3 regions of the Arthrobacter sp. UYCu511 genome follow, and region 3 is predicted to be linked to each of the others. Evidence: riboswitches for the same ligand, from Rfam matches in the RefSeq annotation. Region 3 holds a riboswitch; each other region holds the start of a gene.
The links. A riboswitch is a leader RNA that binds a small molecule or an ion and turns the genes downstream of it on or off. The one in region 3 is predicted to bind thiamine pyrophosphate.
Positions count from the first base shown of each region.

Region 1: another riboswitch for thiamine pyrophosphate. It lies ahead of ABIB48_RS04990 (ECF transporter S component); the one in region 3 lies ahead of ABIB48_RS11845 (bifunctional hydroxymethylpyrimidine kinase/phosphomethylpyrimidine kinase).
Region 2: another riboswitch for thiamine pyrophosphate. It lies ahead of ABIB48_RS14145 (3-oxoacyl-ACP reductase); the one in region 3 lies ahead of ABIB48_RS11845 (bifunctional hydroxymethylpyrimidine kinase/phosphomethylpyrimidine kinase).

Region 1 is NZ_JBEPPB010000002.1:369,651-379,994, forward strand. Features, by position in the region: gene ABIB48_RS04975 (L-lactate dehydrogenase) at 207-1,160, opposite strand; gene ABIB48_RS04980 (energy-coupling factor transporter transmembrane component T family protein) at 1,280-2,074, opposite strand; gene ABIB48_RS04985 (ABC transporter ATP-binding protein) at 2,071-3,609, opposite strand; gene ABIB48_RS04990 (ECF transporter S component) at 3,612-4,244, opposite strand; TPP riboswitch at 4,291-4,410, opposite strand; gene ABIB48_RS04995 (glycoside hydrolase family 84 protein) at 4,553-7,558, opposite strand; gene ABIB48_RS05000 (DUF4235 domain-containing protein) at 7,875-8,135, shown strand; gene mnhG (monovalent cation/H(+) antiporter subunit G) at 8,230-8,592, opposite strand; gene ABIB48_RS05010 (monovalent cation/H+ antiporter complex subunit F) at 8,589-8,855, opposite strand; gene ABIB48_RS05015 (Na+/H+ antiporter subunit E) at 8,861-9,520, opposite strand; gene ABIB48_RS05020 (Na+/H+ antiporter subunit D) at 9,517-10,344, opposite strand, start outside.
Region 2 is NZ_JBEPPB010000011.1:18,075-28,418, forward strand. Features, by position in the region: gene sucB (2-oxoglutarate dehydrogenase, E2 component, dihydrolipoamide succinyltransferase) at 1-727, shown strand, start outside; gene ABIB48_RS14115 (SDR family oxidoreductase) at 887-1,690, opposite strand; gene ABIB48_RS14120 (MarR family winged helix-turn-helix transcriptional regulator) at 1,703-2,242, opposite strand; gene ABIB48_RS14125 (SDR family NAD(P)-dependent oxidoreductase) at 2,235-2,978, opposite strand; gene ABIB48_RS14130 (HAD-IIB family hydrolase) at 3,236-4,090, shown strand; gene ABIB48_RS14135 (hypothetical protein) at 4,136-4,594, shown strand; gene ABIB48_RS14140 (LLM class flavin-dependent oxidoreductase) at 4,697-6,001, opposite strand; gene ABIB48_RS14145 (3-oxoacyl-ACP reductase) at 6,037-6,801, opposite strand; TPP riboswitch at 6,877-6,970, opposite strand; gene ABIB48_RS14150 (hypothetical protein) at 7,060-7,539, opposite strand; gene ABIB48_RS14155 (YciE/YciF ferroxidase family protein) at 7,671-8,234, opposite strand; gene ABIB48_RS14160 (GlsB/YeaQ/YmgE family stress response membrane protein) at 8,668-8,937, shown strand; gene ABIB48_RS14165 (pyridoxamine 5'-phosphate oxidase family protein) at 8,989-9,483, shown strand; gene ABIB48_RS14170 (hypothetical protein) at 9,571-9,855, shown strand; gene ABIB48_RS14175 (formyltetrahydrofolate deformylase) at 9,955-10,344, opposite strand, start outside.
Region 3 is NZ_JBEPPB010000008.1:16,487-26,830, reverse strand. Features, by position in the region: gene obgE (GTPase ObgE) at 1-515, opposite strand, end outside; gene rpmA (50S ribosomal protein L27) at 689-946, opposite strand; gene rplU (50S ribosomal protein L21) at 1,007-1,315, opposite strand; gene ABIB48_RS11845 (bifunctional hydroxymethylpyrimidine kinase/phosphomethylpyrimidine kinase) at 1,709-3,409, opposite strand; TPP riboswitch at 3,400-3,498, opposite strand; gene ABIB48_RS11840 (Rne/Rng family ribonuclease) at 3,615-7,205, opposite strand; gene ABIB48_RS11835 (vitamin K epoxide reductase family protein) at 7,576-8,211, shown strand; gene ndk (nucleoside-diphosphate kinase) at 8,381-8,797, opposite strand; gene ABIB48_RS11825 (DUF4233 domain-containing protein) at 8,840-9,304, opposite strand; gene ABIB48_RS11820 (bifunctional folylpolyglutamate synthase/dihydrofolate synthase) at 9,308-10,344, opposite strand, start outside.

The sequences.
Region 1 (10,344 bases), on a different contig from region 3:
ATGGCAAAAAACCTCTAAATTAACCGTTGCATGCGATAAATCCAGGCCGCTCCAGTCCAAGCTGGCAGGCTCTCCCTTTACGGTACCCCGGCTTGTGCCAGCTGCCCCACACAACGCCCATTACACGCCCAACGCTTAACCAAACACTTGCCCACATTGGCCCGCTGCCGCCCTTGAACCGCAGCGGGCACAGAAAATTACGGGGTCTAGGAAAAGAGCGCGATGCTTGCGGCCAACGTTTCCGCCGAGTGCTGGAGCTGTTCAGCCTCGCGCTCATCCAGATGGGTGTCCAAGACCCGCTGCACTCCACCAGCTCCAACAACTGAGGGCACGCTCAGGGCCACACCATCAATACCGCGGTAGCCGTGGAGGACGCTGGAGACAGGCAGAATACTGCGTTCATTTTGCAACACAGCCTCCACGATGCGGGCACCGGAAAGCCCTATGGCGTAGTTCGTGGCACCCTTTCCGGCAATGACCTTGTAGGCGGCGTGGACCACGTCATGAGTGATGGTTTCGAGCCGTTCGCGGGGAAAGAGCAAGCCTTTAGCGCCATCAGTCCACTGCGAGAGTGGAGTCTGCCCAATAGTGGCAGAGGACCACAACGGAAATTCGGTATCACCGTGTTCGCCAATGATCAGCGCGTGCACGCTCTGCGGCGCAACGGCCGCCGCCTCGGCTACGATCCAGCGCAACCGGGAGGAGTCCAGCACCGTCCCGGAGCTGAAAATCCGCCCGGGAGGCAGGTTGGTGATGCGTTCGGCTACAGCGGTGAGCACATCGCACGGGTTTGTGACAAGGATGAAAACGGCGTTGGGCGCCAGCGCCACCATGGGCGGCAGCATCTTTTCCAGGATGCCCACATTGACCTCAGCCAGCTGCAGCCGGGTCTGCCCCGGTTCCTGCTTGGCCCCCGCAGTGATGACGATGACGTCCGAATCGGCCACCAAATTTATGTCACTGCCGCCGGTGATTCGTGAGGATCCGGTAAAGGGCGTGCCGTGGGCCAAATCCAAAACTTCGGCATCAACCTTGGCCGTGGCAATGTCATAGAGCACCACCTCGCGGGCGGATCCACGGATCAGGGCGGCGTAGGCCAGTGAGGTCCCGACACTGCCGGCGCCAACAATGGTCAGTTTGGTACTGCGAGGGATAGTCATGCTCCAAGTATCCCCGCCCAGCCGGACAGACACGGATTATGTCCTAGCACTTCAGCCAGAGCGCAAATCCCGTTCCCCGCGTGCACGCCGCGGGGAACGGTGCGTTAAAGCCGGAACTATCAGAACACTGGATTCCAGGTGCCCAGTACGACGGCGGCGCTCACTGACACGCCGGCGATCACCAATCCTGTGGCCACCACCGCGATGTCGATATGGCTGAAGGTCGATTCACGGGCCCAGGTCCGCTCACCCGTACCGAAGCCCTTCGCCTCCATGGTCACTGCCAACCGCGATGCCCGCCGAACAGCCTGCACCAGCAACGCCATGGCCTGTCCCAGTTGCGCCTTTAACCGGCTGAACAGCCCGGAAGCGCCGCCCACACCACGTGCGCGGCGTGCCATCCCCAACGTTTGCCATTCGGCCACAAGCAACCCCACTAGGCGCATCGCTGCGAGCGCGCCCAGTACAAAGCGATGGGGCAGGCGCAGCTTTTGGGCCAGCGCATCGGCCAAATCAGTGGGGTCGGTGGAGGCCAGTACGATGATCCCAGGCAGGGCAATCGCCAGACCACGCAAGGCGATAGCCACGCCAGCCTCCAGGGATCCGGTGCTGAAGGTGACCGGGCCCAAGGCCAGCAGCAGTTCACCGGTCTTGGGCGCCAAAAGAGCTGTTCCGTAGCCACCCACCAGGGAAGCCAGCAGGATGGGCCAGCCGCGGGTCAGTAGCATTCGCAGGCTCAATCCAGCCAGCGGCAGAAGTATGCATTCGAGTACGAGTGCCACCGTGGCAGAGACCCAGTCCACACTCACCAGCAACACCACGGTCAGGGCCATTCCGGCTCCGAGCTTCGCCAACGGGTTGGCCCGGGCCAGCAGTGCGGTGGACCGCGGTGTAGCAATAATGTCAACGCTCATCGCTGCGCCATCCTTGCAGCCGCCTGCGCTCCGGCAAGGTCCGCTGGTGCGCCCAAGACCAGCCGCTCCCCACCGAGCACTGCGCTGAAGGCGGCGTCATGCGTCACCGACACCACGGCCGTGCCTGCATCCAGCAGCTCCGTTAACAAGGAGGCCAGCTCGGCCCACGTGTTCGCGTCCTGTCCAAACGTAGGCTCGTCCAAGACCAGGAGTTGTGGGCTCGCCGCCAGCACTGTTGCCACTGACAGCCGCCGCTTCTCCCCACCCGAAAGTGTGAACGGGTTGGCGTCCGCTAAGTGTTCCAGCCGTAGGCGCACCAGTAGTTCATCCACGGTATCCTCGCCACGGCCTAGCAGCCTCGGCGCAAACAACAGCTCATCCCGGACCGTACCAGCAACAAATTGGTGCTCGGGTTCCTGAAAGACGGTGCCAATCCGGCTGATCAAATCCCGTCCACGCCATTTCAGCGGCTCGGGCCCGGCACCGCGCGCCAAGGGTTCCAGCGCAGCCAAGTGACCACTCACTGGGGCCAGCAGCCCGGCCAGGGTCAGTGCCAGCGTTGACTTTCCAGACCCATTGGGGCCGGTCACACTCAGCGCTTGCCCGGCACGCACCTGCACTGAAGGCACCACGGCCGCCGGTACCACCGGGCGGCGCTTGCGTCCCTTGGTGCGGGAGAGCGCCAAAGCCTCCGCCTCTAACAGCAGGGGGTGCCCGGCGTCGGACGGGTTGGTGATGCGGGCACGGACTTCCGGGACGTGGCCAGGAACCCAAATACCAGCCTTGGCCAGTAAGTCCCGGCTCTGGGCAAGAACCGTGGCGGGAGGACCGTCGAACAGCACGCCACCGGGCTCTCCCAGGGCGGCCGGAGCCAACACCACTATCCTGTCCACCACCTCCAGCCAGACGGAGACGCGGTGCTCCACCACAACCAGGGTGGCCCCGGTTTCATCGAGGCTGCGGCGCACGGCGTCACGGACCTCCACCACACCGGCCGGATCCAGGTTGGCGGTGGGCTCATCGAGCAGCAGCAGGCCGGGCCGCATGGCCAAAATACCGGCTAGTCCCAGGCGCTGCTTCTGCCCGCCGGAGAGTGCGGAGCTGGAGTGGTCCAGTGGCAGGTTCAGGCCCACCGACTCCAAGGCAGCCGGGACGCGGCGCCAAATTTCCTCGCGCGGCACGGCAAGGTTTTCAGCGCCGAAGGCAACGTCGTCACCAATGCGTGAGAGCACCACCTGAGCATCAGGGTCCTGCTGCATGAGCCCGGTACGGCCGCGCGATTCGTGCACAGGGCGCCCGTCAATGAGCAGCTCACCCATCTCATTGGCGTCCTCGTCATCCCCGAGCACACCGGCTAGGGCGTGCAGCAAGGTTGATTTTCCGGCACCCGAAGGGCCCAGCAGCAGTACGCGTTCACCCGGGGAGATTTCCAAATCCAGGCCGTGGAGGGCTTGGTTGTTCCGGCCCGAATGCTGCCAGCCCCACCCCCTGACAGAGACCTGTACTGGTGCACCGCGGTTCTGCACGATGGCCATGACTAGATTGCCTTTTCGGTGGCGGCCCCACGTGAGGGCAGGTTCGCCAGCGCGCCTGTGCGTGCCAACCCGCGCACGGCCAGCCAAGAAATTACCCCCGCAATGAGAGCACCGGAGACCATGGCCAGCACCGCGTAGACGAGCTTCCATTCCAAGGCCCAGGCCACGTTGTAGATAAGGTTTTCATAGACGCCCAGCGCCAAGCCGGCCAAGGTTCCGGCCAAGATGGCAACGGGAAGATTGAATTTGCGGTAACGGAATACGGCGAAGGCCAGCTCGGCGCCTAGGCCTTGAATCAAGCCTGAGAGCAGCACCGTGAACCCGAAGTGGGTTCCCAGCAGTCCTTCAACGGTGGCGGCGATCAATTCGCAATATAACGCCGCGCCCGGTTTGCGGACCACTAGGGCACCCAGCACGCCGGCAATCAGCCAGCCGCCAACGTAAAGTGCACCAACGGGTGGGAAGGCTACGGTGAAGGCTGCGATGAAACCGTAGCCGGCGGACCAGAGCCAAAAGATAACGCCAACGGCAACACCCAGAACCGAGACGACAACAATGTCGACAACCCGCCAGGTGCTTTTGTTCTTTTGTTGCGTGTTTTTCGGGGCGGACGTGCCCGTAACTGACTTACTCATGTTTCCTCCTTTTCAGGAGGGGCGGCTGCAGCGGTCTTTCCGCGCAGCCGAAGAGAACTCGACTCCCTTCGCCGGTACTAGCCGGAGCAGGTTCGAGGGTCTGCGGCGAACCGCACTCTCAGCGCCGACACCCGATAAATGGGTGCACGCTCCCCTGTCGTGTTTGAATTGCGGCTTCAGCTTACCCCCGCTCACACCCGGTAGCCAATGCGTGGAAAGAAATGCGTCATGAAAAAAGTACTGCAGACGCCCACCGTGAGATGGAGGCCTGCAGTACTTGATGGAACCTTTTTCAGTTTTTGCTGTTGCTAGTGCTGGCGCGCCGTACGGCGGCTAGCCATGATCAACCCACCGAGCATGAGAATCACAGCGATCCCACCTGCTGCACCGAGGTTGAACCCGGTGCTGGCGAGGTCATCACCGGCACCTGCCGTGGCGCTGGCACTGGCGGAAGGTGTGGTTGAACCGTCCTTCGTGGGCGAGGCACTCGGTGACGGGGTGTCACTGGGTGCGGTACTGGCGGTGGCCGATTCGGCCGGAGTAACCGTGGCCGTCGGAGTCGGGGTCGCCGTGGCCGTCGGAGTCGGTTCCACCACTTCCTCACCAATGTACGGGCCGCCAGCCACAGGACCGGTGGCGCGCAAACCAAGCTCATAAACGGCCAAGGTCTGCTCACCCATGGCTGCTGCGCCCGGAGTGAATAGGATGCGGATACCCTCAATGCTTTCCTGCTCCAGAACAGCTTCCTGGAAACTGCGTTTCGGATCCAAGGCACCCACGGTGACCCATTCGCCGTCGACCTTAACTTGCAGGTCCCCTGCCACATGGCCCACCACAACGGCTGACTTCATGGCGGCCGGTGCATCCAGGGTATTGGAGAGGTATGAACCCTCTACCGGGGCCTGGGCAGGCTCGAAGGCTGTGGCAATGGTTGCGTCAAAGGCACTCTGCGCACCAGTACCATTTGCGCCCGGCAGGTTGCTGGCCAACCTTTCACTGGCTTCCAGGGCCTGGAACTCGCGGATCTTCACCCACTGGCCACCCGGGTTGGTGCCCGTGGACACCAGACGGATGTACCGTGCGCTTACAGGAGTATCAAAGTTCTGCTCAATGCGCGGCTTGCTCTCAAACACTCCGGCCTGTGTCCAGGTGGCATTGTCCGCCGAATACTCCACCCGTGCGTGGTAGAACATGTCACCGTTATTGGTGTCGGAATCGGCCTGCTGGATCAGCACCTTGCCCACCGTCTTCACGGCGCCTAAGTCAATGGTGACGGTGGAACCGTTCACGGGAGGTGCACTGGACCACCAAAGAGTGCTGGGATCGCCGTCAACCATGCGTGTGAGCGCGTTGCTTTGGTAGGTGGGAAGTGAGGAAGTAGCCGTTGCGGGGAAGTAGCTGGACGCTGCCACGGGGCTCAGGTTCAGCCAGGTGTTGTACCGTCCCTGTGCCTCTTTGCTAAAGATTTCAAAGAGTCCATCTCCCACCGAAGGAACAATGACGTTAGGGGTGATGCCAATGTTGTTCGGCCCAACATCGGGCACGGTGGCCGCCTTGGCCAGAGCAATATCTCCATTGGCTGCAAGCGCACCATCCGTGGCGGCTACGCCATTTCCCGCCTTAATGGCCTCCAGCATGCTGATTTGCTTCTCCATGGCCGTGGCCCAGTGTGCTGCGGCGTCAATCCACGGCTTGGAATCATCGTAGAAGCCTGTCATGGCCATATCAGCCAAGGTTTCCGGGCCTGCTGCAATGGTGGCCAAACGAGCCTTCAACGGTGCCATTCCGGCCGTGTTTCCGGCGTCGAAAGCTGTCCAGAAGGTTGCGATGTCTGCGCTCAGGGCCGGCGCCGTTTTGGATTCCGGACGGTAGGGCTTCCAGCTCTGGTTCAGGTCCACGAAGGTTTCCAGAGACGCCCTGATGGCCTCATTGGGGCCTGCAAGCTCACTGATAATGGAGGATTGTGTTGTTGCGGGCACATACTGGGGGCCGTTCCAGGAGTAGTCGCCGAACCCGGCCAGGGCGATCATCGAAGAATACGGTTCGATCATCGGGTTGGAAGTGATGCCGTCAATGTGTTTGTACAGGTTGGCGTCGCGGCCCTCCAGCGGGTTCAGAAACAGGCGTCCGCGCTGTCCATCATTCACGGGCAGGTTGTCCCAGATGTAGAAATGCTCGGCGTTGTAGGAAGTCACCGCCTTGGTTACTGAAGCTTCCGTAATGGTGTTGGAGAAGACGCCTTCGCCGGTCCACTGAATCCGGATCGAATCATCCGTCTGCAGACCAAACTCACCCTTGTAAGGGTCCGGACCGGAACCGGCATAGTTGGTGGGCACTGTCTGCAACGGTGCCAGCCCATGGACGTTAATGTAGTCCCTGACGATCCGGTTCAAATAGAACCCCTGGCCCTGGGCAAGTGAACGGAATCCCGGCAAGGTGAATTTTGCCTTGTCCGCGGCACAGTTCAGGTACGGGTTGATGTCATCGAGCGCAATGTAGAAGCTGCTGACACCGATTGCGCGCAGCTGATCAAATTTGGCCACGGTGGCGGCGAAATCCTGATCGTCGGAGTAGCAGACGTCATTGCCCGGTGAGAGTGCAAAAGTGAAATTAACGTGGTTGGCATTGGCCTCATCCACGAGTTCTTTCAGATCGTTAAGCTGCGCCTGCGGGTACAAATCACGCCACTTGGCACGCAGGTAATTATCGTCCTTGGGCGTGTAGATGTAAGTGTTCATCTTGTGCTTGCCGTAGAAATCAAACTGATCCAGGCGGGCCTGATGAGACCACGGGATGCCATAGAAGCCCTCAATGCCGCCACGGATGGACATCAACGGCCAGTCCTTGACCGTCATGGCTGGCGCCACACCGTTGGCAACAACCTGACTCAGGCTCTGCACGGCGTAGAAGGTACCTGTGGCATCGGTGCCGTTGAGCACCAGTGCGGGCTTGCCGCTGATGGTTCCGGTGGCGATGACATATCCATCAGCATCCAGTCCAGCTGCGCTGCCGGATCCCACGGCCGTGAGCGCGGTGGATACAGCCGGGTTGTCCGCAACGGTGCCAAGGAAGACTGTGGCGCCGGTGGTGCCCGCACCGCTGACAAAGGTGGCGGTACCACCGGCAGCGGTAATTACTTCCGCTAGCAGCTTCTTGGCTGCGGCATCCGTATTTTCACCGACTGCCACTTTTACTGCGCCTGTCAAGGGAACAGCAACGCCTGCGGTGCTGACTTCCTGGGGAGTGGGCAAAATTTCGGCGGCCGAAACCGCTGCCTGGGCGGCCGGAATCGCTGACGGAGACAACGCAGCCATTCCACCTCCGGCAATAATCGCCAGGGCCAGAGCCCCGGAAGTGACGTTCCTATACGCTCGTTTCAATCTGTTCCCCTTGGTGCTTCACGCTCACGGCAAACCATGTTTGATATGGATCACATTCGCTCGCAACTTTAGCGATGTGGCGCGGATCACGTCAACTGGTTACGGGCCCGGCTTGCCTTGTGAGAGCACGCAAAGCGCCAGTGAATCTCGCCAGCTCCCGGGTTACCCGCTGCAGCTACGGCAGCGAAAGCGCTAGGCTGAACTACAGTGCTTTCCCGCACCAGCGTGAATCCCCACGAAGGAGTCCTTTATGAACATCGTTTTTAAATTGCTCGGAACCGGCATCAGCCTCGGTGCCGGCTTTGTTGCCAGCAAGCTCGTGGACACCGTCTGGGAAAAGAGCACTGGCAACAAGCCGCCCAAGGATGGGGCGGATCTAAATAACAGTCTCCGTTCAGCACTGACCTTTGCGCTGGTCTCCTCGGTGGTTGCGGCCATCATTCAGACCCTGGCTTCACGCACCACCCAGAAGGCCATTGCACGCTTTAACAAGCACCCCGAAGAAATCTGAGCCCACTCCTCCCAAAAACGCAGCAGTCCCTCCCCCAAAAGTTACTGCGGCTCCCGAGTTACTGCGGCTTCCGTGAAACTACGACGGCGGATGGCTAGGGCATACTTTCCTCTTCCACCACTGCGGCAACCACCTGATCTAGCTCATCAACACTGAGCATCTCAGGGCGGCGGTGTTTGGTCCGGTAGCCGGCCCGGCCCACCATGTGCGCCGATACCGGCACCGTGAGTAGCTGGAACAGCCAGGCCACAAGCAGAACCGGCAGCAAAGACCAGACGCGCATTTGCAAGCCAATGGCCGTCAACATCAGCAGCAAACCTAAAACCTGTGGCTTTGTTGCAGCATGCATGCGGCTCATCAAGTCCGGAAACCGCAGCAGCCCAATGGCGGCGGCAAGGCTCATGAGTGCGCCACCAAGCAGGGCGATCACCGTCAAAACATCAATGAGCGTATTCATCCGTCGCCTCTCTTATGGGCCGCAAAACGAGCCACCGTGACTGATCCAATGAACCCAATCACCGTCAGGACCACCAGCAGGGCCAGATTGTCCGTATGTTTATTTGCGGCCATGTCCGTGGCCAGTGCGGCGCCGAAGATGGCCAGCAAAACATCAGCGGCGATCACCCTGTCCAGCAATGACGGCCCGGAGGCAATCCGGTAGATAGTTCCGGCAGCCGCGAGCGTGAGCACCGCTGCAACAATAATGACCACAACATCCATGACGCTCACTGCCCCTCACCTAGGTCTTTTTGCTGATCGGGACTTTGCTGATCAGAATCTTGCTGATCGGGACTTTTGAGGATATCCGCATACGCAACCATGGATGCCCCAGTGCGTTCAGAGCGCAGCTCCGCCAGCTCTTCCTTGGTCCCCATCACAGTGATCAGCCTGGCTTCAATGTCTTGGATCCCTGTACGAACCCGCTCCACGCTTTCTGGAGTGGGCGCGTTCATTGCGTGGACGTAGAGAGTGGCGCAACCCCTATCCACTTCAACCACCAGGGAACCCGGGATCAGTGAGAGCACGTGACCCACCGCGGTCATGAGCAGATCCGAGGGGCTCCGAAGCGGGACGGCAATGACTGCGTTGCGGATTTTGGGCCCCTTGGCAACCGCCCAGTACAGCACTTGGCAACTGGCAACGGTGATTTGCTTGAGGAACCACAAAAGGAAGATCACGGCCTGCAGCACGCTAAAGCGGCCACTGAGCTCAATGGGCGGCAGGTAAAAAACTTGTGACACTGCTAGCGCTATGAGGGCCCCAAAAAGAAGATTCCCGGCACTGAAGTCCTGCCACAGGGCGCCCCAGACAAGGACCAGCCAAATAAGCAGCGGTAGTTTTTGCAAAGGGTTCAGCTTGCGCCTGGCGTTGATGCTCTGGCTCATGGCGTACCTGCCCCTTCGCCAAGCACGGCTTCAATGTAGGGAGTACGGGCCAGCATGCTGGTGGCAGCATCTTGGCTCAGTTCAAACAATGGTCCCGCAAAGATGCTCATTGCAAGGCCCAAAACCACCAAACCCATGGTTGAATACACCATCATCTTGGGCAGGATGGGGATCTCGTTCTCCCCTGAGAAACGTCCTTCGGTGGCATCCACATGTTTGCTAGTGCGCAATGCGCTCATGCTGGGCTGGCCGGAGGAGTCAGGGGCTGTAGCCAAGAGGACGGGGTCCGGGTTCTCGGCGTCGGCAGTGCTGCGCCAAAATACTCGGTTCCATACCCGGGCCATGACCAACAACGTCAGCAGGCTGGCCACAACACCGCCAATCACCACTGCGTAGGCCATGGGTGAGCCGTCAGCCACCCCCGCTTGCAGCAGCCCCAACTTCCCCAGGAACCCTGAGAAGGGCGGAATGCCGGCCAGATTCATGGCGGGAATGAAATAAAGCACCGCAAGGATCGGGGAGAGCTTTGCCAACCCACCCAGACGCATGATCGAGGATGTTCCGCCACGGCGTTCCACCAACCCTGTCACCATAAATAGCGAGGTTTGAATGGTGATGTGGTGAATGACGTAGAAAATGGTGGCGGCCAGCCCCAGCACGGAGGAAAGTGCTACACCAAAGATCATGTACCCAATGTGACTGACCAGGGTGAAGGAGAGCATACGTTTAATGTCCGTCTGTGCCAGCGCCCCAAGAATTCCTACGATCATTGTCAAAAGGGCAACAACTAGCAGCACCGCATTGAACTTATCGGAGGGAAAGAG
Region 2 (10,344 bases), on a different contig from region 3:
AACGCTGCGTGGAACCACGGTGAAAGCGTCACGGATCCGTGCGGTCATTGCCAAGCGCATGCGTGAATCGTTGGATACGGCCACGCAGCTGACGCAGGTGCATGAGCTGGATGTGAGTAACATTGTGCGTTTGCGCGGCCGGGCCAAGGCTTCCTTCGCTGCGGCGCACGGGGTGAACCTGACGTACCTTCCGTTCATCGCTTTGGCGGTGGCGGAGGCGCTGAAGACCTTCCCCATGCTCAACGCCTCCTTTGATGAGGCTGCCGGGACCATCAGTTACCACGACGCCGAGCACCTCGCCTTCGCGGTGGACGCCCCCAAGGGTCTGCTGGTTCCTGTGGTGCGGGGCGCCGGGGAGATGAATCTGGCCGGACTAGCCGCGGGCATTGCCGACGTGGCGTCGCGGACGCGTGACGGTTCCATCAAGGCCGATGAGTTGTCCGGGGGAACGTTCTCCATCACCAACATCGGCTCGGTGGGTGCACTCTTTGACACTCCCATCATCAATGCCCCGCAGGTGGGTATTCTCGGTGTGGGCGCCATTGTCAAGCGCCCCGTAGTGGTTACCGGACCGGACGGGGATGATGTACTGGCCATCCGCCACATGATGTACCTGTGCCTGACCTACGATCACAGGATTGTGGACGGCGCAGACGCCGGACGCTTCATGAGCCATGTGCGGGCACGGCTTGGCGCTGGCGCCTTTGAATCTGAACTGGGTTTGTAACCGGTTCGTTGAGACCCGGCGTGCCCAGCCACGCCGACGCCTTGGACTGCACCGCCACGTGGTCCGGGCAAAATAAAGGAGTCGCAGCAATGATGCTGCGGCTCCTTTATTTTTTTATTACAGAGCTAAGTTCCAGAGAGTCCGGACTCTCTGCGGGGCTTAGACCCAGATGTTGTCCCCGCGCAGCGAGGCATCGGCGCCGCCGTCAGTGTAAATGGTCTGACCCGTGGTGTGAGTGTTTTCCTCGCTCGTGAGCCACGCCAGCAGGCGGGAGATGACAACCGCTTCCGAGTGGTAGTTCAGCGGCATGGGCACGTGGGAATCCACCATGGCGCGGCCTTCCTCGGTGGCCAGCAGCTGGGTTGTCATGGGAGAAATAACGGTTCCGGGTGCCACGGCATTCAACGGGATACCGGCTCCGGCCCAGGTGGGGGTGATGCTTTCGCGGCGTACCCAGCGGCTCAAGGCGCGCTTGCTGGAGGGGTAGTTCAGGTAGCCGGCTTCGGGGCCCTGCTCAGCCAGTGCTGTGCCCACGGCCACCGCGGCGGCCTCGTCGCCGGAAAGCAGCGCGTCCACCAGTTCAGGTGAGTTGGCCTGCAGTGATGCCATGGAGCTGACGACGGCGGCACGCGGGCTGGCGCTCTTGGCCAGTTCCGGCGCGAGTAATTCCAGGAATTCGGTGACACCGAAGTAGTTCACGCTCACGGTGAGCGGGATGGGTGCGGAGATTCCAGCGCAAGCGATGATGGCGTCGATCTTGCCACCGGCTGCGGCCAGGGCGTTCGCGGCAGCTTCCTTACGGCCGGCTGAGGTGCTGAGGTCTGCTTCTACATCGGCACCGCGCAGGTCCACGCCCACCACGGTGGCACCGCGGTCACGCAAGAGGTTGGCGGTTGCCAGGCCAATACCGGATCCGGCACCGGTGACAATGTAGTTGCGGGAAGTTTCAGTTGCGTTAGTCATTATTTGCACTCCTCATGTTGTGATGTTGCGTGTTGTGGTGTTGCGCTCCGATGAACCGGAGGATGTCTTGTTCTGAAATTGTGCTGCCAGCGCCATGGTTGAGCGTTCCAGTTTTTGCAAGGATCGCAACAACTCATCGCGTTCAGTCGGGCTCCAGCCGTGGAGCAGGTCATCAACTAGTCCACTTCCTGCCCGGACAAAGGTGCTGGCCACCTGATAACCAGACTCTGTCAGGGCAAACTGGTGAGCCCTGGCGTCGTCCGGATCAGAGATTTTTTTGGCTAGGCCGGCAGCCATGAGCCGCTGGGCGATCTTGCTGACGTTCGAGGGCCCGGTGACCATGTTGCGGGAAAGCAGGGAGGGCCGTTGTGGTCCTTGGGTTGAGAGCATGGTGACCATTTTTATGGCCCCAGGATCCAACTCAACCCCTTCCCTGGCAACTACGCCAGTCAGAAAGTCCGGGGCTGACCATTCGCTGATGATGCGCGTGAGCGCTTCTATCAGAGCTGCCCTGTCCTCATCTCCGGGCGTGTGGCCTGCGCCATTAGGCATTTGTACCACCATCTACTGGCAGCACCACGCCCGTCACGAAGCTAGACTCTTCCGAGAGTAGCCAAACTACTGCGTTGGCGATTTCTTCAGGCTTACCGAGGCGGTGCATGGGGACTTCAGCGGCGTAGCCAGCCTTGGCCTCTTCCGGGAGCTCGGCCAGGGATGCCGTTTCAATTGCTCCGGGGGCCACTGCGTTGACCCGGATCCCCTGTTGGGCGTTTTCAAGAGCAGCGCTGCGGGTCAGGCTGATTACGCCGTGCTTGGCCGCACCGTAGGGCGTGAGCTGAGGCGTGGCGCGGATCCCGGCAATTGAGGCGATGTTGACAATGTTGCCACCGCCATTGGCCCGGAAGTGTGAGATCTCAGCCTGCATGGACAAGAACGTGCCGCGCAGGGTGACGTTGATGGTTCGGTCCCACTCAGGCAAGGTAAGGTCCTGCAGCTCCTTGGGCATGGATCCAATGCCGGCATTGTTTACTGCCAAGTGGAGTCCACCAAAAGTTTCCACCGCAAATTCTACGAGTGCGGTGACGTCCTCGGGAGAGCTGACATCGGCACGCTGGTAGGCGGCGTTGCCACCGGCTTCTACGATGAGCGCAACAGTTGCCGCACCGGCCTCGTCATTGACATCCGAGACAACAACAGCTGCCCCTTCGGCTGCCAAACGCTGAGCAATGGCACGGCCAATCCCGGCGCCGGAAGCGGTGACAAGAGCTACTTTGCTTTCGAAAAACATGATTTCTCCTTTTTCTCAACCAATTATTTACTGTCCTAAAGACAGCATACTCCTTTTTACTGTCTTGTCGACAGCAAATTTTTAAGTTGTTCCTGGATCTGCATGAGGGCCCGCACGCGCCAGGCGTGAGGGCCCTCATGATGTGGCTCTTTTATTGGCTAGTACTCTCCGAGCGCCACCATGGCCACCTCGCAAAGGATAGCTAACCGGTGCTGTTCTAGAGGCAACTGAAGCTAGCACGGGTAGACTCCCTCATCATGAGCCTCGAGAGTCCTGCCAGCACCAAGACCATTCAGGCCGTCTTCCTTGACGTGGACGGCACCTACGCAGATTATGGGGTTGTCCCAGCCGCGCATGAACAGGCCGTCAAGGATGCAAGGGCGGCCGGACATAAGGTCCTTATCTGCACGGGACGGCCTCTGCCAATGCTCCCCCCAAGTATCCTTGGCGCCGGATTCGACGGCGTGGTGGCGAGCGCCGGCGCGTACCTTGACGTTGGCGGTGAGGTACTCATTGATCGACGCTTTTGCGCTGACCTCGCAGCTCGTGCCCTCGCAGTATTGGACGCACACAACGCGGTTTACATCCTCGAGGCGCAAGACGCCATTTATGTCTGCGCTGCAGCCGAAGCCCGGCTCCGGGCACACATCGAAGCGCACTTTGCCAACGCACCGGCTCAGCTGAGCAAAGGTTCCGCCTCCATCTTGGACAAGCTTGTCCCGTTGGCTGATCTTAGTTCCGTGGTATTCGCCAAGATCTCCGTCTTTTCCTCCCCTGCGCCCATGACGGAACTTGTGGCCCAGATCGGTGCTGGCATTGACGTGGTGGAAAATTCCATCGCCGCAGAGGGGCTCCACGCCGGGGAATTATTCCAAGCTGGAATCAGTAAGGCTGACGGCGTTGCTGCCGCCATTGCGTACCTTGGTATCACGCGAGAAAACACCATCGCTTTTGGTGATGGGCACAACGATCTGGAAATGCTCGCTTTCGCAGGGCTCGGCGTTGCCATCGAGGGATCCCCTACAGAATTGTTGACTATTGCAGATGCCACCGCCCCACCTCCACGTAAAAACGGTATCGCCACAGCTTTTGCCTTGCTCGGACTGAACTAATCTAAGCCAGTCCAGAACCAATCTAAGCCAGTCCAGTGTGCCGGGTTGCCCGGCCCACCGCGGACGGAAGCCAGCGCGTTGCGGCTCCTTCCTGCCCTTCTGGCACGCATCATTGAATCACTGCCGCTGTTCTGGCCCGGAGAGCATCTCATCCAAGCCCCAACCACTCGAAAGTTCACTATCAGCGCCTCACTCCTGAGCCACGCAAACAAGGTGCGAGTCATCGATTCTCAGGGTAAGGATTTGGCGCAGGGCTCCCCCACTCTCAGTGCCGAGGCACTAAAACACTCACTCGGGGCAGAGATACCCTGCGGTGAGTACAAGTCCCTGTACTGCAAGACGGGCATTCTCTATAGGATCGTCACCATGAGCAATACCGCTCAGTTCTCCCACCCCAAATCCGTGCGTTTAGCCCTTCTCTTAGCTGCCGCGGCCACGTCTTTAGCTCTTACTGGCTGCGGGTTCGCCAGTGGCCCCTCACACCAGAACAAACGAGCTTCATGACGTCATCTCTGATGCGGGGGTATGAAAATGCAACCCAGGGAGGACGGTTTCATTGTTCCCGCCCAGGGTCAGAAAGCCGGAAATTCCACGGACGGTACGGGTTCACGGAATTTGGTGACGCACGGGCCGTGCCAGGCCCAGGTTTTCACGCAGCGTACTTCCTTCATAGGACGTACGGAACAGCCCGCGTTCCTGCAGGATCGGAACCACCAAGTCAACAAAGTCCCGCAGTGAATCGGGGTACGCGGGGCACATCAGGTTGAATCCATCGCACGCCCCAGATTCAAACCAGGCCACCATTTCATCCGCCACCTCGGTGGGGGTGCCAATCATGGTGGCATGGCCTCCCCCCGCGGCCAGAAAACCCAGCAATTCGCGCAGTGTGGGCTGCTTAGTCTCGATAATGCGTGCCACGGTGAGGTACCGGCCTTGAGGGCCGGTAAAGGTGGAAGCTGGCGCCAATGGCGCCACCAGATCATCCAGCCCATGAGTACGGTAATCCATGCCCGTGAAAATATTGAGCTGAGTGATGGCCGCGTCAATGTCCAAGTAGGCATCCAGCGCCCGTTTCTTCGCCAAGGCCTCTTCACGGCTTGCGCCCACATATGTCACAAGACCCGGGAGCACAGGAACCTGCGTCCCAGCACGGCCTGCAGCGTCCAGGCGCCTTCTGATGTCTGTGGCGAACTCAAGTGCGGAGTCCTGATCCCAGGACACCGAGTAAATAGCTTCGGCAAATTGGGCAGCAAAGTCCCGCCCAGCCTCGGAGGAACCGGCTTGAAAGAGCACCGGGCGCCCCTGCGGAGAACGCGGCACGTTCAGTGGCCCAGCCACCTGGAAGTACTTGCCAACATGGTTAATGGGCTGGATCTGCTCCGGATCAAGGAACATTCCCTTCTCCCGGTCTCTTGGCAATGCCTCATCCGACCAAGAGTCCCACAGTTGCCCTAGCACCCGCACAAATTCATTGGCCCGTTCATAACGTTCCGCGTGAGAGGGCAGGGCCGCAAAACCATGGTTTTGCGCCTCGGCATCAAACATGGAAGTCACAATGTTCGCACCCACCCGGCCCCCGCTGATGTAATCCAGTGATGCCAGCATGCGTGCTGCGTGAAAGGGCGTGTAGAAACTTGAGGAGACCGTGGTGACCAGGCCAATGTGCGTTGTGGCCCGGGCCATGGCGCTCAACGCCGTAATCGGCTCAAGAAGCCCGGGTACCCCGGCAGAATACTGGCGGTTGACGGCATGCCCGTCGGCGAAGAATACCGCGTCAAGACAGCCGGTTTCGGCCAGCTGGGCTAGTTCCTCGAAATACTGTATTTGCCCAACCCGGGCTGCACTGGACTCAGGATGCCGCCAGCCCATGGTGTGGTGTCCAGCCCCGAAAAGGAACGCGTTGATGTGCATCGCCCGGATTGTGGGGCAGGAGAGCGTTTCCATCCTTAGTTCATGACCAATCCGCCGTCGACTACAAGGTTCTGCCCCGTGACGGCTCGGGACCAGGGTGAGGCGAAGAATAGTGCTGCGTCAGCAAATTCCGCCGGGGTAGTCACCTTACGCAGTGGGGTACCACCGGCAATAAGCTCAAAGACTTCCTCTGGGGTGGCCGCTGAGGCGTCAGTGGTGCGCAGCAATCCCCCGGAGACCATGTTCACGCGAATATTGGACGGGCCTAGATCGGCAGCAAAGGTCCGGGTCAGTGCCAGCAACGCCGCTTTGGCGGAGGTGTAGTCGTGGTAGGGCACTACCGGGTTTTGAAACAGGTTGGTGCCGATGTTGATGATGGAGCCCCACCCGGCAAGAGCCATGCCAGGAAGCGCCGCCTGAATCGTGTTAAGCGCACCTCCCACAACACCGGAAAACTGTGCCGTGAACTCACCGTATTCAATGGCATGGGCTTTGGAACGGCCGTCCCCGTTGAAGGAAAAATCAGGCAAGGCATTGTTGATCACGGTGGTAATGGGTGCAGAGAAATACTCCGCAGCAGCTGCCACCATGTCCTGTACCTCTTGGGTGGTGGTGACATCTGCCCGCAGCGCAATAGCTTGCTCGGGACCGATTTCGGCGGCGAGCCTCTGGGCTGATTCCTCGCTGTTGCGGTAATTCAGCACCACTTTGGCGCCTTCCCGGGCAAAGGAACGTGCCACATCCGAGCCTAGGCCTCGGCCGGCTCCAGTGATCAGTACAATTTGGTCCTTGATTTGCATCGCGTGCACCCTTCAGTAGTTCGAAAGGATGCCAGGAACGCTCGAATACGCCACCTCAAGGGCTACGAATCGTCATTGCTGCAGGACCGGCATCCCTTCGCTCGGATTATCGAGATCAGGTTCAACGGGTCTAGCTCTCAGCCGCCAAGCGGCACCCCGTGTCGTGTCCACCGCCCAAGCTACCACGGTTACAACTCCGGGGCGCATCTGGGTCACAGGCTTTAGGCTTTAGGCTTTAGGCTTTACGCTGTGGGCGGGTCACCCCTTGGCGGGGTCGACGTCCTCCACGTACGTTTTTCCATCTGCTCCCGTTTTGATCAGGTAATCATTACCGGCTTGTTCCACGGCGTTTTCCCCTGCTTGAACAGCGCGGTCAGTGGCGGGTTCGTCAATGGCGGAACGTTCCGCATCCCCAAGAATAGCGCCCAGACCTTGGGAGTCTTGGGTTGGTTCTCCGGGCGGAATCACTTCCCCATGTCCACGGGCGTCAGGTGCCTCGCTGACGGCGGTCTGACTCATGTCCGCGAAGGTTTGCTGGCCTTGGTGAGACCAACTGACGTGGACGGATGCCGAGCCGTCATCCGGTGTTTTCACCACCGTTTCGATGGCGTTTTCCGGTGCCCCCATTGCCTGCAGCTTCTGCTGGTAAGAGCCCACCAATTCTTTCAGGGATTCGGGCGTCCAATCGCCATCCTGGAGTCGGATGGAGATTTCTACTGGTTCAGCACTGTAATTCATTATTTCTCCTGGCAGTTGGGCAGATAGTGATTTGTTTACACAGGGCATTGCTGGTCATGAAAGTAAGCGCGGCAACGCTTCCTGCGCGCGCTAACGGCCGGCGCACTCACGCCGGGAGTTGGGATCAGCAACTAGACGCTTCCCGGGGGCAGGTAGGGCGGAACCTCAATCACAGCATGGCCAGCACCGTTTGCACCATCTTGGTCTCTGGCATCCGCCTGGGCCAGAGTGTCCGCGGCCGCCCTCAGTTTTTCAAGGGCTAGCTGCTCCCGTGAGTAGTTTTGACTCAAGAGTGGAACTGCTTCGGTGACGTCGAGGGATTTTGCTTGTAGGAGGAGAGACTCATACACGGCCACCTCATGGTGCTGGCTTTCCAAAGCCCCGGCAACAACAACAGCGTCTACGAGTGTGTTGTCAGTTTTGGCCATAAAGGATTTCAATTCTTTGGCCAGACCCTTGGTAGTGGGCGAAGGATGCTGGCTGTTTTCCTTACCCATCAATGCCAGGCACTGTTCCAGATTCTCAATGTTCAGCCGGGTTTCTTGGGCATGTTCGTCAAAGAACTCGGTGAGAACACTGCGCATCGCTGACTTTGACAACTCTTCCATCAAATCCAAAGAATCGTGTTCCATGGTCAGCGCAGTTCCAAGCTTGTAGCAAAAAATCTCATCAAGTGTTGTGAATCGTTCAAACATAGCGTTTCCTCCACAATCGTTTTGGCACGTAGTGAAACAAGTCTTCTTGCTGCGTCAGTTCTAGGACGCCCTCCTCGTTTCTAGACTCTAACCACCCAGTCAACAAATATCCAAGATCTTCCTGAGGCAATAGCCGCGAAAATTCAGCGTTATCCGTATGGATATCTCCGTTGGGACGGCTCCTTGCAGGAACCCCGGCAGGAATCAATGTCACTGCTTTCCAGCAACGCTCAGGGCCGGCCTTCCAGCGCAAATTTACGTATCTTGGCGTGCATTTAGTCCAAGAATGTGGTTAGGGTAGATGAGTCGATCCCGTTGGATCGATGGCAAAAACTCGAAATGCGTGCAGTATTGATGCACTGAGAGCAGTGCATGGAGACCGTTCTCAATTACGCCATACGAGTAAAGACTTTCTTGCACTTTAGGAGTAACCATGGGTTTCATCGGATGGATTATCTTGGGTCTAATTGTCGGCGCCATTGTTAAGGCAGTTCTGCCAGGACGGGTTAACGGCGGTTGGATCACCAGCCTTGTATTGGGTGTGGTTGGCGCCATTGTTGGAGGATGGATCGGAGACCTTCTCTTCGGCGGCGGAAAAATGGAATTTTGGAGCCTAGGCTCGTGGCTCCTAGCCATTGTTGGCGGCCTGGTTGTTGCGGGCGTCTACGGAGCCATCACCGGCCGCAACAAGTCAGCAGCCTAGCCAGAGCAGCGTGCTAACCAAAGCAGCGTCCACTTCAGGAGGAATGTCCCCATGTTAACGAACGAAGATTCAGCAACCGAAGACCTCAACAAAGTCCTGACGATCATCAATTCGCACCGCATTTGCATGTTCACTACCCAAGGCCCTGACGGCTTGCTAAGTCATCCAATGACGGTTGCCAAGGTCGAGGACGGCGGTGAACTGTGGTTTCTCAGCTCTGCTGGCACCTCCCCTGTTGAACAGGCGCAGCTGGCACCAGAGGTTAACCTTTCCTTCGCGGGAAAAGACCAGTGGCTCTCACTTCACGGACAAGCCGCAGTGATCACCAGTGAAGCGAAAGCGCGGGAATTGTGGAATCCGGCAGCCGCTGCTTTCTACCCGGATGGCCCCGAGTCCAAGGAATTGGTCTTGATCCGGGTGCGCCCCGATGGTGCTCAATATTGGGAATCTCCCGGCGGCGTCTTGGCCACTGTGTTCAAGTGGGCCAAGGCACGCATCAGCGGGGAAAGAATTGATGCAGGAGAAAGCGGCACTGTGGATCTCTGAGCGGTAGATCTCTGAAAGGGTGCTTGCTTTCTTCACGAGCGCAATTTTTCCCTAAAAGAGAGCCAAAACAGGACGGATGGAGTACGTATGAAAGCTGAGTTGACGTTCATTGCAGGCCTTGGCGCTGGATATATTCTAGGAAGTAGGGCCGGGAGGGCTCACTACGATCAACTGAAATCCTCGGTGCAAAAGCTCTGGAATAGAGATGAAGTGCAGGGCACCGTGGCGAGTGTTCAAGAGAGCGTGAAAGCCCAAGCTGGCGAAGCTGTGAACAAGCTGGTTCACCAGGTTCTCCCAGCCAGGGAATCCGTTGCCGAAAATTCCGATGCGTTCCGAGACGCCGGACTCCACAGTGGACGCGGCAGAGGCTAAGCACCGCGGACCAGGTTGACCACTTTGCCAACTGCGAAGAGTTGGTGCTTGAGATGCGGGCACGCATCTCAAGCACCACACCCCTGAGCGCAGCACCAGTCAGCGCAGCACAACGGTCCGGTTACCGTGAAGAATAACGCGACCTTCACAATGCCACTGGACTGCGTTACTCAATGCCTTGCACTCGGTGTCCCTACCCGCCGCCACAAGATCATCGGGTCCGAAGGTGTGGTCAACTTCCACAATTTGTTGGGAAATGATGGGCCCTTCATCGAGCTCGCTGTTGACGTAGTGGGCAGTGGCACGCCCGTCCAGCTTCCGGGTCAAAACATCACTGAGCACCTGCATATAGCGGGCCAACACCACCAGCTCAACGTCCAGCTCATTTACCAATTCCAGTAACCGAGCCTCAGTAGCCGGCTTAGTCGCGGCGGAGATGGGGACATGGAAAAACTGTATGCCATGCCATTGCGCCAACCGCTCATGGTC
Region 3 (10,344 bases):
TTACCGGCGGATGGGAAGCCCACCAGGGCAATGTCAGCTATGGACTTCAACTCAAGGACAATGTCAGCCTCTGAGCCCGCAATACCCAACAGCGCGAAGCCCGGAGCCTTGCGCTTGAGTGAGGACAGAGCATTGTTGCCAAGTCCGCCTTGGCCACCGGCGGCAGCAATATATTCGGTACCGATGCCCACCAGATCGGCCAAAACATTGCCGTCTCGGTCCTTGATAACGGTGCCATCGGGTACTTCTAGGATCAGGGATGCCCCGTCCTTGCCGTCCCGCCAGTCACCCATGCCGGGCTGGCCGTTGCCGCCGCGGCGGTGGGGTGCGTGGTGGAAGTCAAGCAAGGTGGTGGTTTGGTCACTGACGCGGAAGGTGACGCTGCCACCGTCGCCGCCCTTGCCGCCGTCGGGCCCGCCCAACGGCTTGAATTTTTCGCTGTGAACTGAGACGCAGCCATGGCCGCCAGTCCCGCCGGATACGTGCAGAACAACCCGGTCAACAAAGCTGGCCACTGAAATCTCCTTGAATAGAACGTGCTACTGCGTACTAATTCTAGTCCGCTGCACAGCTGCACACCGATATCGGTTGGCGCTGCTGATGGTAATAAAATCTGATGTTAAAACTGCCTGTGTTAAAAGCCAGTGGAGCGAGCCATGCGGCCCGCTCCACTGGAAAAGCTTTGGTATTAGACCGTAGCTGCAACGATGTTTACAACACGACGTCCACGACGTGTGCCGAACTCGACTGCGCCAGCGTCCAATGCGAACAGCGTGTCGTCCTTGCCACGGCCGACGCTAACGCCGGGGTGGAAGTGAGTGCCGCGCTGGCGAACGATGATTTCGCCAGCCTTGACAACCTGACCGCCGAAGCGCTTTACGCCCAAGTACTGAGCGTTGGAGTCACGACCGTTGCGAGTGGAACTCGCACCCTTTTTATGTGCCATTTGAAAATGCCTGCCTTTTTACTAAAAGTATCTAAGTGGATCTAACGCTCAGTGCGCTTATTAAGCGATTGAGGTGATCTTGACCTTGGACAGTTCCTGACGGTGACCCTGACGCTTCTTGTAGCCGGTCTTGTTCTTGAACTTCTGGATGACGATCTTCGGTCCACGAAGATCCTCCAACTTTTCAGCCGTAACCTTCACATTAGCCAGGTCCTTCGCGGCTGTGGTGAGCTTGTCACCATCAACCAAGAGCAAAGCGGGCAGCTCAAATGTGCTACCGACTCCACCGGGGACGCGGTTCATGGTCACGTGGTCTCCTACGGAAACCTTTTCTTGACGGCCGCCTGCGCGGACAATCGCGTACACCACTGGGGAACTCACTTCTCTCGACGTTATTACAAAGTTTTTATGCCAACATGAATCATAATTGACCATGCTAACCGTATGCGCCGCAGTTCAAGATTGAACAGACACGGTATGCATACTATGTGCCTCAACGCCGTGGACCTCAATGGAGTTCTGCCATGGAGTGGTTGCCCTAGGTGTTGGCGTAAGCACCGAAGATCAAGAATACGCTAATTCTGGCTCCGGGAGCAAATGAGACTGATTTCGTATCCTGCGCATCCTCGGACAAGTGAATATTTTCATCCGATGGCTGCGGCGATCCCCGAAACCGTACTAGGCAACTTTAGCGCGACTCCGAGGAGAAAAACGCATTTCCGGGCGTGACTCGCCGCATTTTTTACTTTATCCGGCGTGGTGTTAATCACTCTGGGTACCTCGGGGCGCAGGAGCGTGCAGGTGCGGGGCCGCAAAGAAGTCCGCCTCGTACGCGGCGGAATAGGCAAAGGCTGCCTTCATGCCGGCCCGCTCACGCACTGAACCGCTCCGTGCTGCGTTGTCCAGGATGGCAATTGCCGTCTCCGTGGCTTTGGCAAATTCTTCGGAGGCGTACGTTTGCAACCAGGCCCCGTAGGGGTGCTCACCCTCAAACGCCAGGTACTCGGTGTGCAGCATGCGGCCCACATCCGCATACAGCCAATAGCAGGGCAGCACTGCGGCCACTACTTCGCCGTAGCTTCCCGAGAAGGCCACGCCCTGCAGGTGATCCACATAGTGTTTGGTGACAGGTCCTTGCATCAGCCCGGCGCCTTGCCCGCCCTCCAACAGCCCTGCCGCATCGTGTTCACGCTCCAACGGATACTGGCTTAGCCAATCTCGGTGCAATGAGACTTCCACTTCCAGGCAGTTCTGTGCCCCGCCCGCCCAAAACTTCTGCTCCGCCTCGGTAGGCGCCAGGGCACTGGCCCTCGCGAGCACTCGCGAGTACGTGCCTAAGTAGAGTGCGTCCTGGGCCAGATAGTAGGCAAAGTGCCTGCGGGCGAGTGTTCCCGCGGCAAGTTCGCTAATGAAATCAAGGGAAGCAATCGCGGCACGTTGCTCAGCGCAGTCCGCCCAGAGCTCTTGGCTGAAGCTATCTGCGTGAGGAGCAGCAGTTGCCCACAGTTCGCTCAGGTGATTGACGGGCCCCGAACCGTGACCCACCGCCAGTTCAGCAGATGTTTCCAAGGCTCGAGCCAGCCACGCCTTGGCACGGGCCACGCTGCGGGGCCAATCATTGAGCTGGGGCATAAGAGTTGCCAGAGCCGCCGAAAGTGAGCAGCCGGTGCCATGAGTGTTGGGGGTGTCAATGCGTGTCCCCATGAATTCATGCACTGTGCCGTCCGCGGAAACCAGGGCGTCCGGACATTTCCGAGACGCAAGATGCCCACCTTTGACCAGCACCCGGATCTGGTGTTCGGCTGCCAGTTCCTTGCCCTGTTGCACCGCCTCGTCCCAGCTTGAGGCCGCGGGCTTGCCCAGCAGGACACCAAGCTCGGGAATATTGGGGGTGACCAGGTGCGCCAGGGAAAGCAGAGAGAGCATGGCGTTGCGGGCCTCGGGAGCCATGAGCGTGTCACCGCTGGTAGCCACCATGACCGGGTCAAGCACGACGACGGGAGGCCGGGTTGCCGCCAGCCACTGCCCTACCGCGCTCATCACCTCGGCCGTGCCCAGCATGCCGATCTTCACCGCATCAATGCTGATGTCTTCGGAGATGGCTTCCAGCTGTGCCCTAAGGAATCCAACATCCGGCACGTGAATCTCGCGGACGCCTCGCGTATTTTGGGCCGTCAATGCCGTGATGGCGGCCATTGCGTAACCGCCATGGGCGCTGATTGCTTTGATATCGGCTTGGATACCGGCCCCTCCCGAAGGGTCGGAACCGGCAATACTCAAAACCCGTGGGTGGCGTGTTCCCGGGAGATGTGGCACTGGCAGTGCCGCAGCAGGCGAGCCTGCAACAAGCGAGCCGTGGACTGTTGAGGCTGGGATTGTTGAGGCTTGGACTGTTGAGGCTTGGACTGTTGAGGCTAGGGGTAGCGCGTCTTGATCAGAAGAAACTAGTGCAGTTGTATCCATGGGGACATCCCTTCGCCGGTGCTAACCGGGCAGGTTCAACGGGTATTGTCTCAGCCGGCCCTGATGGCCTGGCACCCCGTGTCTGTTTCCACCCTAACCCTGCTAGCAGGCCAACAAAAAATAGCCCGCAGCAATGCCTGTAAAGTGACGCACATTTGCGTTTCTTCAAGCACTGCTGCGGGCCATTGAGAGAAGGCCTAGGCGGTTACAGCTCGGAAGCCGGAACCCCTACACCCAAAATGATGGGCTCGGCACTCTTGTGGACTACCGGCGCCGGTGTAGAGATGCGCACCTGGGCGCTGCTGTGGGGAGCTGAACCTTGGCTTGTAACAGGCGCCTCTGACGTTTCTACCGTCATATCAGCACCACCTTGAGCACTGCGTGCGCTGCGGTTGCGGCGGCCACGGCGTGCTCGGGAACGGTTACTGCCGGACTCTTCCGCCTCCGCTACCTTGTGCTCGTGCGTAGAGGGCTCGGGTGTAGAGTGCTCGGGCGCAGAGTGCTCTGCCCCGGGGGCTGAGAGCTGGTCCAGCGCCTGAGTCAGCCCCGCCAGAGCGGCTGCCTGATCAGCATTGTTGTGCGCAACCATGCCACCGCTTTCACTGCGATGCCCACGCGGCAACTCAATGGCCTCCCCACCCAAGGTGAGGATTCCGGCGTCGTGCATTACATGCTGCTCCGAAGCATCCGCAGCCTGGTGGTGCCCCTGCGCTGGGGAATGCTCGTGATGCGTGGCAGCAGCTGCGGCAGCAATATTCGCCAGCGCGGCACGGGCTTCGTGAGCCTTCTGCGCCTTCGCGGCTTCAAGGGCCTCGGCAGCCTCATCGGACAGCGGCGTCACGGGGGTTTCCTGATGCTGCTCCGCCTCGTTCCCCTGCGTACGGTTGCGGTTGCGCTTCCGCTCGCTTCGGGTTGAGCGGTTAGCGGTGCGTTCCGGCTCGCGCTGCTCCACGGTGGGTGCGTGAACCTGAGCCTGAACCTGGGCGCCTTCCACGCCGGGTGTGTGCGGGCGGCGGTGCTCCACGGGAATTTCGTGGGTGACCATGCCGCGGCCGGCGCAGGTGCCACACTGCTCACCGAAGACCTCAAGCAGGCCGGTGCCCATACGCTTGCGGGTCATCTGAATCAGACCCAAACTCGTCACCTCGGCCACCTGGTGCTTGGTCCGGTCACGTCCCAGGCACTCAACCAGGCGGCGCAGCACCAGATCGCGGTTGGATTCCAAAACCATGTCAATGAAGTCAATGACAATGATGCCGCCAATGTCGCGCAGCCGCAGCTGGCGCACCACTTCCTCGGCAGCTTCTAAGTTGTTCTTGGTGACGGTCTCTTCCAAGTTGCCGCCGGATCCGGTGAACTTGCCCGTGTTCACATCAACCACTGTCATGGCTTCCGTGCGGTCAATGACCAGTGAACCACCGGAAGGCAGGAACACCTTACGTTCGAGGGCCTTGTTGATCTGCTCGTCAATGCGGTGTGCACTAAAAATGTCTTCGGGGTTGGTCCACTTTTCCAGACGGTCCAACAGATCCGGGGCCACGTAGGTCACATAGGCCTCAATGGTGTCCCAGGCGTCTTCACCCGAGACGATGAGCTTGGAGAAGTCCTCATTGAAGACGTCACGGACCACCTTGATGGTCAGATCCGGCTCGCCGTAGAGCATTTCTGGTGCCAGCGTCTTGGAGGAGGCGGCACGGTTGTTGATGCCTTCCCACTGGGCGCGCAAACGGTTGATGTCATTGGTGAGCTCTTCCTCACTGGCACCCTCGGCTGCTGTGCGCACAATGACCCCGGCGTTCTCGGGCAGGTGGTCCTTCAGGACCCGCTTGAGACGGTTCCGTTCGACGTCGGGCAGCTTACGTGAGATCCCTGTCATGGAGCCGCCGGGCACAAACACCAGGTAGCGTCCGGGCAGGGAAATCTGGCTGGTCAGGCGGGCACCCTTGTGGCCAACAGGGTCCTTGGAGACCTGGACCAGAACCGAATCGCCGGACTTCAGCGCGTTTTCAATGCGGCGCGGCTGGCCGTTGAGGTCCGCTGCGTCCCAGTCAACTTCGCCAGCGTAAAGAACCGCATTGCGGCCGCGGCCAATATCCACGAAGGCCGCTTCCATGCTGGGCAGCACGTTTTGGACCTTGCCCACGTAGACGTTGCCGATCAGGGAATCCTGCTGCGTCTTGGAAACAAAGTGCTCGGCCAGGATGCCGTCTTCGAGAACACCAATCTGGATGCGGTCATCGGCTTGGCGGACCACCATGACGCGGTCCACGGATTCGCGGCGGGCCAGGAACTCGGCTTCTGTGATGACTGTGCGGCGGCGGCCGGAATCGCGGGAGTCGCGGCGGCGCTGCTTCTTCGCTTCCAGACGGGTAGAGCCGCGCAGGCTGGTAACACGGTTAGAGACGCTTGCCGTGGGCTCGGCTGGTACGCGGGGGGCTCGCACACGGGTCACCGTGTTGGGCGGATCTTCATCGCTGCCGCCGGTCAACTCCAGATCCGTATCGCCACGGCGGCGACGGCGGCGGCGGCGGGAGGTCACGCCGTCGTCGCTGTCATCAGAATCGCTCTCAGCGACGTCGACATCTTGGCTCTCATCCACCGGCTGCGTATCGGCTGCGCGGGGCCGGCGGTTACGGTTGCGTGAGCGGCCACGCTGATCGGCATCCGCGCCGTCCTGCGTGTTCTCCTCAGGGTTCCCGCCCTGCGTGGTAGCAACGGGTACCACTAGGCTCAGATCCGGCGCCAAGAACAGTGCCGAGATGCCGGAATCCGGAGCATGGAACAAGGAGTCCGTCACAGCGGGTTCGGCTTGTTCGGGCGCATCAATGGCCTGCGGTGCTTCAACGAGTTCTTGGGCAGCTTCTTCGGAATTCGCAACGGTTCCTTCGGCAGCCGCACCGGCCACGGTAGGTACGTCAGCCTCGGCTGCGGTTACGGTTACGGCCGAGGCTGCGGACTCGGATGCGGGGGTAGACGTGGGGGCTGAGCTCCGGCGGCGGCTGCGCGTTGCCTTGGGCGCTACTGCAGCAGCAACCTGCACGGGCGCTTCTTCGGTGGCAGCCCCTACCTCACTGACGCTCTCCTGGTCGGCTACCTGGGCGGCCTCCGGCGCGGCTACATCTGCCGCTTTCGCAGAGGCGCGGCGTGAGGTTGATCGGGTGCGGGAAGTGGCGGCCTTGGGAGCGTCTGCCTTCTCGGTGGCAACCTCAGCCGTCGCTTGCACTTCGACAACGCCCGTGTCTGCGTGCTGCTCTGCTGCAACCTTGGTGACGGGAGCTTTTGCTGCACGGCTGCGCCTGACCGGAGCCTTGCGTGCAGGAGCATCTTCTTCAGGCACAACTGTGGCTGGGGCGCCGCCTGTCAGGATCAGTTCACCCTGGCCGGCAACTTCACCCGAAACGGGAGCAGTGACGGGGGCGCTGGCACGGCGACGGGGGGCCTTCTTGGCGGGGGCGGCCACGTCATTGGCTGCGGCTTCAGAGCCGGCTTTCTCAGAGTTGGCGGCTTCAGAAACGGCGTCTCCAGAAATGGCGTCGAGCAGCGACAAGCCAGCATCGCTGACGGACGGCGCCTCTGCTTCCGCTGCGGAGCTACTCAACGGTGAATCGCTCTTTTTGGCGCGGCTGCGACGCACGGGAGCTTTCTTGGCTGGCGTTTCAGCCTCGGCCGGTGCTGCGGCGGCTGTCCCAGGGCTGGTGACGGCTGAGGTGGCTCGGCGGGACCGCGTGGTGCGAGTCTTTGGAGCTGCGGCCGGAGCAACTTCTGTGTTCTCTAGTGTGGGCTGTTCATTTTCCATTGTGGGCAGTGCCTTCGCACCGATTTGGCACCTCCACATCGGGCGCCAAAGTCGGCTGATGTGCCAACACCCTCGGGCGTTGACGGAAGTCGTCTAATTACTTTCCAGGCGGCACCAACTTCCGGGTGCGCAAGCTCTGAAAAGCCAATGGTTTGCCAAATACTGAGCTGGTGGATGGTTGCACACACAGGCAACGTCTTCTCCAGCAGCCAGTAGGCGTGCCATAGGACCGAAAGGCGCATGTGGATCGCCGCCCAGCCTTTTATATTGTCTCACACGCACTTGTCCTACCTGCGATTTCGCGCAGGGCGCGCCATGATTGGCACGCTACAATCAGGACACAATCACCGGTCTCGATGAATAGGACGCCATGCCACGCACCACAGTTTCCCCCATTGAGCCAGCTGATCTGGACAAACCTGCCCTGGCGCGCGCCAAACCCTTTGGCTGGCTGTTGGTCATTACCGGCGCCATCGCCTGGATTGCATCCTTCACCTTGGTGCTGGAGAGGCTAGAGCTTTATAAGAATCCGAACGCCATTGCCAGCTGCGACGTCAACGCTTGGATATCCTGCAGCGACGTCATGAAGACGCCCGAGGCAGCCCTGCTTGGCTTCCCGAATCCCTTCATTGGCGTGGCCGCATTTGCCGTGGTGATCACCACAGGCATGGTCCTGCTGGCGGGGGCAAAAATGAGCCGCTGGTACTGGATCGGCCTGCAGATTGGCATCACCGCAGGCATGGCCCTGGTGTCCTGGTTCTGGTTCACAGCGTTGTACACCTTGGCGATCTTGTGCCCGTACTGCATGGTGGTGTGGGCCATGATGATCCCCCTCTTCGTGTGGACAACGCTGCGGAACATCAATCACGGCATCATCCCCGCACCCGCTGCGCTGAGAAAGTTCCTCAACGATTGGTCCTGGACCATTGTGGGACTGATCTACCTGGCCACCCTGGCATCAATCTTCTTCCGGTTCATTCACCTGATCATCCCCTCCAACGCCTAGCCTTCCAACGCTCGGTTAACTACCAACCGAGCGTTGGATGTGGCCGCGGGGTTAAAAACGACGGCGGGGGCTCACCATAAGGTGAGCCCCCGCCGTCGAACTTCCGTGGATGGGCCCACGCGCCCGAGGGACCCGCAACGAGCTTGCGAGCTGCGGGAGGGCGTGGGGACTAGTCGAACCAGATACCGATCTCGCGCTCTGCAGAGAGCACGGAATCGGAACCGTGGACCAGGTTCTGCTGAACCTTCAGGCCCCAGTCACGGCCAAAGTCGCCGCGGATGGTGCCCGGGGCAGCCACCGTGGGATCGGTAGCGCCGGCCAGTGAACGGAACCCGGCAATAACGCTGTCCCCTTCAAAGATGGCCGCCACCATGGGCCCTGAGAGCATGAAGTCAACCAGCGGCTCGTAGAACGGCTTGCCCACGTGCTCTTCATAGTGAGCCTCGAGGACCTGACGGGTCGCGTTGACCATTTCGAGCTGAACCAAGGTGTAACCCTTAGCTTCAACGCGAGCCAGGATGGCGCCGGTGAGGTTGCGGGCCACGCCGTCGGGCTTCACAAGGACAAGGGTGCGCTCAGTGCTCACAATAACTCCAATAAATAGATAAAAAGGACATTCACTCTTAGCTTACTCGGCCGGTTCCTCAGGCGCCGATTCCTCTGGAGCCGATTCCTCGGGGTGCGCTGCATCCCATTGCGCCTGGACCCTGGCGCGTTGGGCGTTCTCACGGTCAATCCGGGCTCCGGCATACAGGGCATACCACCAGGCCACCGCGAACAACACACCCACCACGAACATGGACGGTTCCCAGAAGCCACCCGCGATCAGCACAATCTGCAAAATCCACCCCAACGCCGGGCCCCAGGGTTTGCGGATCACCCCGCACGTCAGGATCAGCACCACGGCCAGCACGCCGCCGGCAATGAGATAGGCCGGATTTTTGTCCTTCAGGCCAAAGAGTGCCAGGGCCAGGAACAGGGCCACGAAAGCTTCAAGAAACAGCACCACGGAGGCGAACATCAGCCGTGTGGAGCGTGGCTTCTTCGGCGTGTTGGGCTTCCATTCGCGCTGCGCCTTTGTCAATTTTGCCATGGCTTAGGCGCCTGCCTTTTCGCCGGGGCGGCCCAGCAGTATCCGGGCTTCACCCACCACGGTGATGGAGCCGGTGATCAGTACGCCGCCGGCGAGATCGTTATTGGCTTCGGCACGTTCCACCGCCCACTCAATGGCGTCATCAAGCTTCTCCGCAATGTGGACGTCTTCCTCATTCCAGCCAAGGTCAACGGCAAGCTCAGCCAATTCCGCTGCCGGGATGGCGCGCGGGGAGTTCGACTGTGTCAGGCACAGCTCCTGCGCCTCATCGCCATAGGCTTCCTTGAGCGAGTTCAGGATTTCTTGGGCATCCTTTTCCGCCAGCACACCCAGCACCACCACAAGCTTGCTGAACGCGAAGGACTCCTGCAAGGCAGCCGCACTGGCCGCAATACCTGCCGGGTTGTGGGCCGCATCCACCACAATGGTGGGTGAGGTGCGCATGACTTCCAGACGCCCCGGCGAGGTGACGGCACCAAAGCCCTCCTGCACGAGTTCGTGGTTCAGTTCCCTCTCTCCCCCGCCTAGGAAAGCTTCCAGCGCGGCAAGTGCGACGGCGGCATTCTGGGCTTGGTGGGCACCGTGCAGCGGGAGCAGGATGCCCGGGTAACGCCCGGCCAGTCCCTGCAGGTCCAGTTGCTGCCCGCCCACGGCAACCGTGCGTGACTCAACACCGAACTCCACGCCTTCAAAGCGGAAATCGGCATGCTTTTCCCGGGCCGCATCCAGGATGACCTGGGCGGCGTCAGTAGGCTGGGCGGCGCTGATGACAAACGCGCCCTCCTTGATGATGCCAGCCTTCTCCTGTGCAATAAGCCCTGTAGTGTCTCCGAGCAGTTCGGTGTGATCCAAGGAGATGGGGGTGATCACGGCAACCTGGCCGTCTCCCACATTGGTGGCGTCGGTGATCCCGCCCAGCCCTACCTCCATGACGGCCACATCAACAGGCTCGTCAGCGAAGATGGCAAAAGCCAGGATGGTCAGCGCCTCGAAGTACGTCAGTCGAGTTTCACCGGCTGCCGTAAGTTCGGCGTCCACAA